2 regions of the Stenotrophomonas sp. STEN225 genome follow, and region 2 is predicted to be linked to the other one. Evidence: riboswitches for the same ligand, from Rfam matches in the RefSeq annotation. Region 2 holds a riboswitch; the other holds the start of a gene.
What was found. Region 2 has a riboswitch for thiamine pyrophosphate ahead of thiC (phosphomethylpyrimidine synthase ThiC). Riboswitches for the same ligand answer to the same signal wherever they lie in the genome.

Region 1: it holds a riboswitch for thiamine pyrophosphate, as region 2 does, so the genes downstream of both, ACVOJ1_RS05075 (TonB-dependent receptor) here and thiC (phosphomethylpyrimidine synthase ThiC) in region 2, are expected to answer to the same signal.

The regions. Positions count from the first base shown of each region.
Region 1 is NZ_JBRRBV010000003.1:244,316-248,903, forward strand. It holds gene ACVOJ1_RS05075 (TonB-dependent receptor) at 1-2,177, opposite strand, end outside; TPP riboswitch at 2,248-2,342, opposite strand; gene ACVOJ1_RS05080 (phosphotransferase enzyme family protein) at 2,386-3,510, opposite strand; gene ACVOJ1_RS05085 (glycine zipper 2TM domain-containing protein) at 3,635-4,018, opposite strand; gene ACVOJ1_RS05090 (response regulator) at 4,207-4,588, opposite strand, start outside.
Region 2 is NZ_JBRRBV010000008.1:80,461-85,048, forward strand. It holds gene ggt (gamma-glutamyltransferase) at 1-99, shown strand, start outside; gene ACVOJ1_RS10180 (BCCT family transporter) at 418-1,995, opposite strand; TPP riboswitch at 2,240-2,340, shown strand; gene thiC (phosphomethylpyrimidine synthase ThiC) at 2,423-4,267, shown strand; gene ACVOJ1_RS10190 (ion channel) at 4,365-4,588, shown strand, end outside.

The DNA of each region.
Region 1 (4,588 bases), on a different contig from region 2:
GTCACCGACAGGCGTGCCTGTCGCGGTGCGCCGGGGAACAGGTAGTAGTCACCGCCGCTGCTGCCGGTGTCGCGCCAGTAGAAGCGGTTGAACACGTTGTCCACCGACAGGTTCCAGGTCACGGCGCGCTCATGCACGCGGTGGCGGAAGCGCAGGCCGGCATCGAACACCGAATAGTCCGGCGCGCGTACGCCGCCGTCGGCACGGGCCACATTGGCGGCGGCATAGCGCCAGCCACCGGTGACATCCAGGCCCTGCACGAACGGCAGTGCGTAGGCCAGGTGCACACTGGCACGCACCTTCGGCACGTTCACCAGCTGATGGCCTTCCTGGCCCGGCGTGTCGGTATCGCGTGCACGCGCCTGCAGCACGCTGGCGCTGGCGACGATCTGCAGCGCATCGGTCAGCTGGCCGTTGGCGGTCAGCTCCAGGCCGGTATGGGTCTGCGTGCCGCGCTCGACGAAGGTGTAACCGGCATCGCTGTCATCCGGCATGGCGTACTGGTAGGGCTGCGAGATGCGGAACAGCGCGGCGCCCAGGGTGAGCGAGGCAGCTGGCACGTACTTGACGCCGGCTTCCAGCTGCCGTGACTGCACCGCCGGCAGGAAGGCATCGGCGTTGGAGGTCCAGAACGGTGCCTCTTGGCCCAGCGCAATGCCGCGCACATAACTGGCGTACGCATTGAGCTGGTCGGTGGCCTTCCATACCAGCGCGGTCTGCGGCAGGAAGCGCGACAGCCGGCTGTGCCGCTGCGGCGTGCCGCGCTTGTCGTACGCGCGCTCGTCCAGGCGGACGAAGCGGCCACCGGCCAGCCACTGCCAGTCATCGCCGAACTGCATGCGGTCCAGCACGAACACGGCGGTCTGGCGGCTGTCCAGACGCCGTGCGGACGGGCCGGGCATCAGCGGCGAGGGCTCGTACACCGGCACCTGCGTGTCGTGGATGTTGCTGCTGCCTACGTACTCGTTGACGCTCGGTCGCCTGTCCACCGTGCGGCGGAACGTGTCGGCGCCGACCGTCAGCTGGTGGCCGACGCTGCCGGTGTCGAAGCGGCCACGCAGCTCGGCGCGCGCCTGCTGGTTGCGGCGGGTATCGTCCGGACTGCGGTAGTCGTAGATGTCGTAGTCGCCGTTGGGGGCGAAGTAGTTGCCGGGCACGCTGCCATCAGCGCACGCGTCGGCGTAGTAGCAGCCATAGGCGAAGGCGACGTTGTCGTCGATCACCGAGCGGCTGTGGCCCACCGACAGCCGCGACTGCCAGCGCTCGTTGAAGTCGTAGGTGTGTACGGCGGTGATGTTGGTGCTGGCGATTTCCACCGGGCGCTGCCACGGCTGATAGCCCAGCAGGTGCTCGCGGTCGACGCCACGAGGCAGCTCCCGTGCGCCCAGCAGCTGGTAACCGGACACCGAGCGCTGCGAACTGGTCTGGTAGTTGGCGTCCACTTCCAGCTTGCCGCGCTCGCCGATCAGCCAGTCCGCTGCAAGCGAATAGAAGTTGCGGCGGCCGTCGGCGTGCTCGACGTAGGACTCGCTGCCCTCCCAGGCGGCATTGAGGCGGATGCCGAAACGCGGCGTGATCCAGTGGCCGACATCGACGGCGGCATAGCGCGAGCCTTCCGAATCGGTGCCAAGGGTAGCCGTGCGCACTTCGGCCGGGCGCTTGCCGATGTAGTTGATGATGCCGCCGGGTGCCATCACCCCCGCGGCGAGGCCGGCTTCACCCTTCAGGATCTCCACCGCCTGCACGTTCTCCAGCGCCAGCCGCTGTTCGCCGGCGATGGCCAGCCCGTTGAAGCGGTAGCCGGTGGCGGCATCGAGCGCGAAGCCGCGGATGGCGACGTTCTGGTAGTAGCCCACCGGCGCGTAGGCATCACCGAGCGAGGCGTCATTGCTGGCCAGTTCGGACAACGAGCGCACCTGTCGACGGTCGAGGTAGTCGCGTTCGAGCACGTTCACCGAGGCCGGGGTGTCCTTCCAGGAGCCGGCGCCGAATGCACTGACCCGCGCGCTGTCGGCCGCCGGCCTGCCGGCCTGCACGCGGACCGCTGCCAGCTCGGTGGGCGAACGTTCGCCGCTGTCGGCTGTCACGTCGGGGGAGGCTCCAGCCTCGCTGGCATGCAGCGGCAGCGCGGCACAGAGGGCGAGAGCGAGCAGGGTGGGACGCAGGCAGCGGTTCATTCGATTCGTCTTCGGACAACAGGGGAGACGAAGCGACGGCGCGCAGGTGCACCGGCCCGGAACGGGGGTGTGGCTGCGGCTCAAAGCTCCCTACGCCGGTGCAAACCGGATCAGGTTCCAAGGGACTCTCTCAGCCTGCAGATCCAGGCACCCCCGCTTCAGGCCGCTATTTCACTACAGATGGCAGGGATTTGCGAGCCGATGCCCTTCAGGCGGCGGCATGCAGCGCCTGCAGCAGGGCCTGGCCGGGTGCGCTGGCGAACCACGCGGCATGGCCCAGCATGAAGGGATACCAGGCGACATCGGCGTTCGCTGTCGAGCCGGTGATGCCTTCGAAGTACTCCACTTCGGACAGTGCGAAGTCGAAGTGGACCATCGGCAGCAGGTCCGCCAGCAGGTGCAGGCGGGTGGCCGACAACGGCAGCACTTCGCGGTAGCCGTCGAGCAGCGCCAGCGCGATGTCGATGCGCACCGCCTCATGGCCCCGCTCCAGCTCCAGCCAGGCCACGGCATTGCGCTCGATCGCGGTGGCCAGGTCGAACAGCGCGCTGGTAGGTGAGGCGAGGCCGAAATCCAGCACGGTGCTGACGTCGTCGCCGCGCCACAGCAGGTTGGAGACATGCCAGTCGTTGTGCGCCCACAGCGGCGGCTCGGCGGACAGGCGCTCGGCCAGGCCGGCATGCCAGGGCAGGACGTCGCGGCGCAGCTGCGCCTGCCACGGAATCCGCGCCAGGTAGCGCGCCAGTCCCGGGCGGTCGGGAAGACCCGCTTCCAGCGCGCTGATGGGGTCGGCGGCGCGGATCAGCTCGTCGCGTGCCACCAGGACATGCGTGCTGCGCTGTGGGGCCTGGTAGCTGGCGGCGGCCTGATGCAGCCGGGCCAGCATGCGTCCGGCAGAATGCGCCCGTGCGATGTCCGTCAGCAGCGTCCAGGAGGCGGCGTCGCGGTACAGATCGTCACCCACCCCCGGTGAATGCAGTTCATAGGTCCAAGGCCCATGCTCGATGGCGCTGTCGCCTCCGGCGGTGGGCAGAACCTTCACCACCGGCACGCCGGCAGCGTCCAGATGGGCGATGAAGCGGTGTTCCTCCTGCAGGCAGGCGGCACTGCGCACGCTGCGGTGGTGGCGCTTGATGAACACCCGGCCGCGGGTACCCTCGACCAGCGCGGCGGCCGACAACGGCCGGGGGCTGTGCCAACGCAGGGCGCTGTCCGCGTCCAGCACCGGATAACGGCGGGCCAGCCAGGCGACCTCGGCTGCATCGATCGCGGGCCAGTCGGCAGCGACCTCATCGTTGTTGAGGCCCTGCACGCGGTGGGCGGTGGAGGTCATGCGGGGGCCGGGGGCAAAGGAGTCATCCAGGGCTGCGCATTCAACGCCATGGACGGCCCGGACGCAAACGGGCGGGTCATCGACCCGCCCGTTTGCCGGTGATGCCGGGCAGTGCCGGCGAGGGTTACCAGCCGCGGTGGCGACCGCGGTCGTGGTAGTAGCGGCGGTCGCTGTCGCGCCAGCGGCGGTCATGACCGCGGTCCCGATAGCCATAGCCCCGGTCGTAGCCGCGCTGGTAGCCGCGGTCGTAGCGGCGGTCATAACGACGGTCGTGGCGGTCCGGGGTGGTCAGGTTGCCGATCGCGCCGCCGGCCACGGCACCGCCGACGGTGGCGGCCGGATCGCCATTGGAGATCAGGTGGCCGGCGACGCCGCCCACCACCGCACCGACGACGGTGCGCTTGTCCTTCCTCGACATGGCGCTGGCGTCGCTGACCACGGCGACACCGGCCAGCAGGGCCAGGGCCATCGCCACGCCACGGAAGCTGAGAGCGGAAGTACTGAGCATGTTCGGTTCTCCTGTAGGGGCATGCCACGGTGGGCAGGGAGGGCGCGGGCGCCCTGGCTGCCGTAGTGACCACGCTGGCGCCCGGAGATTGCCGGAACATTGCGTGGGCCACTGGGCGGCGTGCGTATTCATCTAGCGTCAGACGGCATGAAGCCTGCCTGAAAGTTCAATGGCCGGATGGCCAGGATTCAGATTTTGCCGTCACGCAGATAGTCGAACAGCTCCGCATCGCCTTTCAGGCCCAGCTTCAGCATCGCATCGCCCTTCTGCCGGCTGATGGTGCTGACGCTCTTGTGCAGCTGCACCGAGATCTCCTTCACCGTCATGCCGGTGCCGAGCAACCTCAGCACCTCCAGTTCGCGCGGCGACAGCGGTTTGCCGTCGCCTTCGCGCATGCGCCAGCTGCCGGCGGCCTCGACCCGCTCGCGCAGGCTGCGGCTGATATAGAGTTGGCCGCGGTTCACCGCCTGGATCGCCTGCGGCAGCTCGTCCATCGACGAACTCTTGTCGACCAGGCCGAGCACGCCGCTGTCGAGCACCATGCGCAGGATCGCCAGGTTGCTGGAAACG
Region 2 (4,588 bases):
CCGTACGGCGGGTATCAGGCGATCATGCGGGATCCGGACACGGGCGTGTACTACGGCGCGTCGGAGAGTCGGAAGGATGGGCAGGCGGCGGGGTATTGAGGTCCCGGCCACCGCGCTGAGCCCCCTCGCGGCTGATCGCCAGAGCCGATCATGGATTGGGGCGTGCGGATGGGAATGCCGGGGGACGCCGTGAACACGTCCTTGTAGGCTTGGCCGCGGCATCCATGCCGCGGACATCCCCGTCCTTCCCCCCCGCACGCCCCCCGACAATTTCCGTGCGCGTCAGCCACGGAAGTGAAAGAAGAAGATCAAAAGCAACAGCAACAGCCGCGCGCTGTGGGTTGGGGTCGGATCCGTTTTCCAGAGGAAACGGATCCGACCCCTTCGTGTTTTTCCGGCGCAGGCTGCCGAACACCCTCAATCCGAATCCTGCGCGCGCGCTGCTTCGGCCTGGGTTTCTTCCTGTGCCGCCATTTCGCGCGCGATCCACGCATCGATCATGTGCCGCTGGCGCTGTGCCTGCCGCCGCTCCCGCGTGTACTCCTGGTCCAGTACCCGGTACAGCGAGACCATCACCAGCACCATCAGCAGCGCGAATGGCAGTGCCGAGATCGTGATCATGCCCTGCAGCGCGTCGAGGCCGCCGGCCAGCAGCAACGCACCTGCGATCAGCGCGATGCCCACACCCCAGGCCAGCTTGCGCTTGGCGGGCGGGTCGCCTGCCTCGTCGGTGGACATGCTGGCCAGCACCAGCACCGCCGAGTCAGCCGAGGTCACGAAGAAGATCATCAGCAGAACCAGCGCGATGCACGACAGCAGCAATGGCAGCGGCATGCTGTCGAACAGGGTGAACAGTACGGTCTCATAGCCGTTGCCCAGCGCCTGTACCAGGTCTGCATGGCCGAAGATCTGCGACCAGATCGCGGTGCCACCGAACACCGAGAACCAGAAGAAGCCCAGCAGCGTCGGCGCCAGTACCACGCCCACCACGAACTCGCGCACGCTGCGGCCACGCGAGATGCGCGCGATGAACGAACCCACGAACGGTGCCCAGGAAATCCACCAGGCCCAGTAGAAGATCGTCCAGTCGGCGACCCACGTACTGGAGGAGAACGGTGACATGCGCAGGCTCATCGTCACCAGCTGGTTCAGGTAGGACCCCAGCGTCGTGGTGAAGGTATTGAAGATCGCGCCGGTCGGCCCGAGCACCAGGACCAGTGCCAGCAGCAGGGCGGCCAGTGCCAGGTTGAAGTTCGACAGCCATTTCACGCCGCGCTCCACGCCGCTGAGGGTGGAGGCCATGTACAGCACGAAGGCGACGGCGATGATGGTCAGCTGCAGCGGCACACCGGCATGCACGCCGAACACGCGCTGCATGCCGGCTGCGATCTGGATGGTGCCGAAGCCCAACGTGGTGGCCACACCGATTGCCGTGGCCACCACCGCGGCAATGTTGACAATTCGTCCGATCCAGCCCCGATGATGATGACCGATGATCGGCTGCAGCATGTCGCTGACCAGCCCGCGGCCGTTGCGGTTGAACTGGAACCACGCCATTGCCAGACCGATCAGCGCGTAGATCGCCCACGGATGCAGGCCCCAGTGGAAGAACGCATAGCGCATCGCTGCACGTGCGGCGTCCATGCTTTCCGGTGCCAGTCCTTCCGGCGGCTTGCTGAAGTGGGAGATCGGCTCGGCCGCCCCCCAGAACACCAGGCCGATGCCCATGCCGGCGGCGAACAGCATCGACATCCAGCTGGCCCGCGAGAATTCGGGTTCGGCGTCTTCGCCACCGATGCGCAGGTTGCCGAAGCGGCCGAACGCCAGGTACATCAGGAACACCAGCGCCAGGAACACCACCAGCAGGTACAGCCAGCCGATGCCGCGGATGAGTTCGCCGAGGATGCTCTGCACCACGGCGTTGAAGGGACCGGGTGCTACGCCGGCAAGCAGCACCAGCAACAGGACCAGTGCGATGGAAACACGAAACACCATGAAGGAGCTTCTCCGATCAAAGGGATTGAGGGAGCGAGCAAATGCTTGCAGCGAGGGGCCGGCGGCACTCGAGCGCTAGCCGGGCAGGGGCCGCGATGGCGGCGATGCGTCATCGGTCGCAGCGACACGATGCGCGTGCACGTTACTGAACGCGACGTCATGGTTGCGTTAATTCATCAATGTCGCGTGACGCGCAGCCGCCCCGTAGGCTCGCCCTGTTGCAGGACTTCTATGGTCTAATGCCGGCAAGAAGCGGGGGTACCGCGGCCATCGGCCACGGTTGAGACAGTCCCTTGGAACCTGATCCGGCTCATACCGGCGTAGGGAAGCTTTGCAATGCAACCGAACCCGGACGCGGCCCAAGGGCCGTCCGCGTGCGGGGGCAGTGCGCCGCCGCTTCGTCCCTGACCCTCCTGGACGATGCCCGATGAACGCACAGCTCTCCGCCCTGCAGCAACAGGCCCAGCAACTCTCCGAATCCGTGACCCGGCCGATTCCCGGCTCGCGCAAGATCCATGTCACCGGCTCGCGCCCGGACCTGCGCGTGCCGATGCGCGAGATCACACTGAGCCGCACGCCGACCCTGTTCGGCGGCGAAGAGAACGCGCCGGTCACGGTGTATGACACCTCCGGCCCCTACACCGATCCTGACGTGCGCATCGACCTGTCCGCGGGCTTGCCGGCCCTGCGCCGTGCCTGGGTCGAAGCGCGGGGTGACACCGAACAGCTTGATGGCCTGAGCTCTTCCTTCGGCCGCGATCGCGAGCACGACCCGAAGCTCGATGCGGTGCGCTTCCCGGCCCGCAGCCTGCCGCGCCGCGCCCGTGCGGGTGGCAATGTCACCCAGATGCACTATGCGCGCCGCGGCATCATCACGCCTGAGATGGAATTCGTCGCCATCCGCGAGAACCAGCGGCTGGACGCGATCCGCGATGCAGGCCTGCTGCAGCAGCATCCGGGCGAAGCCTTCGGCGCATCAATCCAGAAGATCATCACCCCGGAGTTCGTCCGCGACGAAATCGCCCGTGGCCGGGCGGTGCTGCCCAACAACATCAACCACCCGGAAAGCGAGCCGATGATCATCGGCCGCAACTTCCTGACCAAGATCAACGCCAACATCGGCAACAGCGCGGTGTCATCCGGCATCGCCGAGGAAGTGGAGAAGCTGGTGTGGGCGATCCGCTGGGGGGGCGATACGGTGATGGACCTGTCCACCGGCAAGCACATCCACGAGACCCGCGAGTGGATCATCCGCAACTCGCCGGTGGCGATCGGCACGGTGCCGATCTATCAGGCCCTGGAGAAGGTCGATGGCCGTGCCGAGGCACTGACCTGGGAGATCTTCCGCGACACGTTGATCGAACAGGCCGAACAGGGCGTGGACTACTTCACCATCCATGCCGGCGTGCTGCTGCGCTACGTGCCGCTGACCGCCAAGCGGGTGACCGGCATCGTCAGTCGCGGCGGCTCGATCATGGCCAAGTGGTGCCTGGCCCATCACAAGGAGAATTTCCTCTACACGCACTTCGAAGACATCTGCGAAATCATGAAGGCCTACGACGTGACCTTCTCGCTGGGCGATGGGCTGCGCCCGGGCTGCATCGCAGACGCCAACGACGCGGCGCAGTTCGGCGAGCTGGAAACGCTGGGCGAGCTGACGAAGATCGCATGGAAGCATGACGTGCAGACGATGATCGAAGGTCCCGGGCACGTGCCGATGCAGCTGATCAAGGAAAACATGGACAAGCAGCTGCGCGAATGTGGTGAGGCTCCGTTCTATACGCTGGGGCCGCTGACCACGGACATCGCGCCCGGCTATGACCACATCACCAGTGCCATCGGCGCAGCGATGATCGGTTGGTTCGGTACCGCGATGCTCTGCTACGTGACGCCGAAGGAACACCTTGGCCTGCCCAACCGCCAGGATGTGCGCGACGGCATCATGGCCTATCGCATCGCCGCACATGCGGCCGACCTGGCCAAGGGGCATCCGGGCGCGCAGGTCCGCGACAACGCATTGAGCAAGGCGCGCTTCGAGTTCCGTTGGGAAGACCAGTTCCACCTCGGGCTGGACCCGGAGAAGGCAAAGGAATTCCATGACGAGACGCTGCCCAAGGACGCGCACAAGCTGGCGCACTTCTGCTCGATGTGCGGGCCGCACTTCTGCTCGATGAAGATCACCCAGGACGTGCGCGAGTACGCCGAGGCCGGAATGAAGGAGAAGTCCGAGCAGTTCCGCGCTGCGGGCGCGGAGGTCTACCAGCAGGGCTGATCGGACTGGCGTCGCCGGGCGTGCCCCGGCGGCGCTGCATCGCGCGCCTCACGCGCATCCCGTTATCCTCCGCCCATCTTTCCGGGGAAGGGACGCCATGCCTGTTGCCGTGACCACCCGCTGGCTGGCCATCGCCCGCCGCCATCCGTCCGCGTGGCTGCTGGGCGCGCAGCTGCTGGCGGTGATGCTGTATCCCGCGCTGGACGACACGGCCGCCGGCCGCGCCGCATTGGGCATGTTTGGAATGGCGGTGCTGGGCCTGGCGTTGTGGGTGGTCCAGCGCAGCCCGTTGGGTACATGGCTGGCACTGCTGCTGGCGAT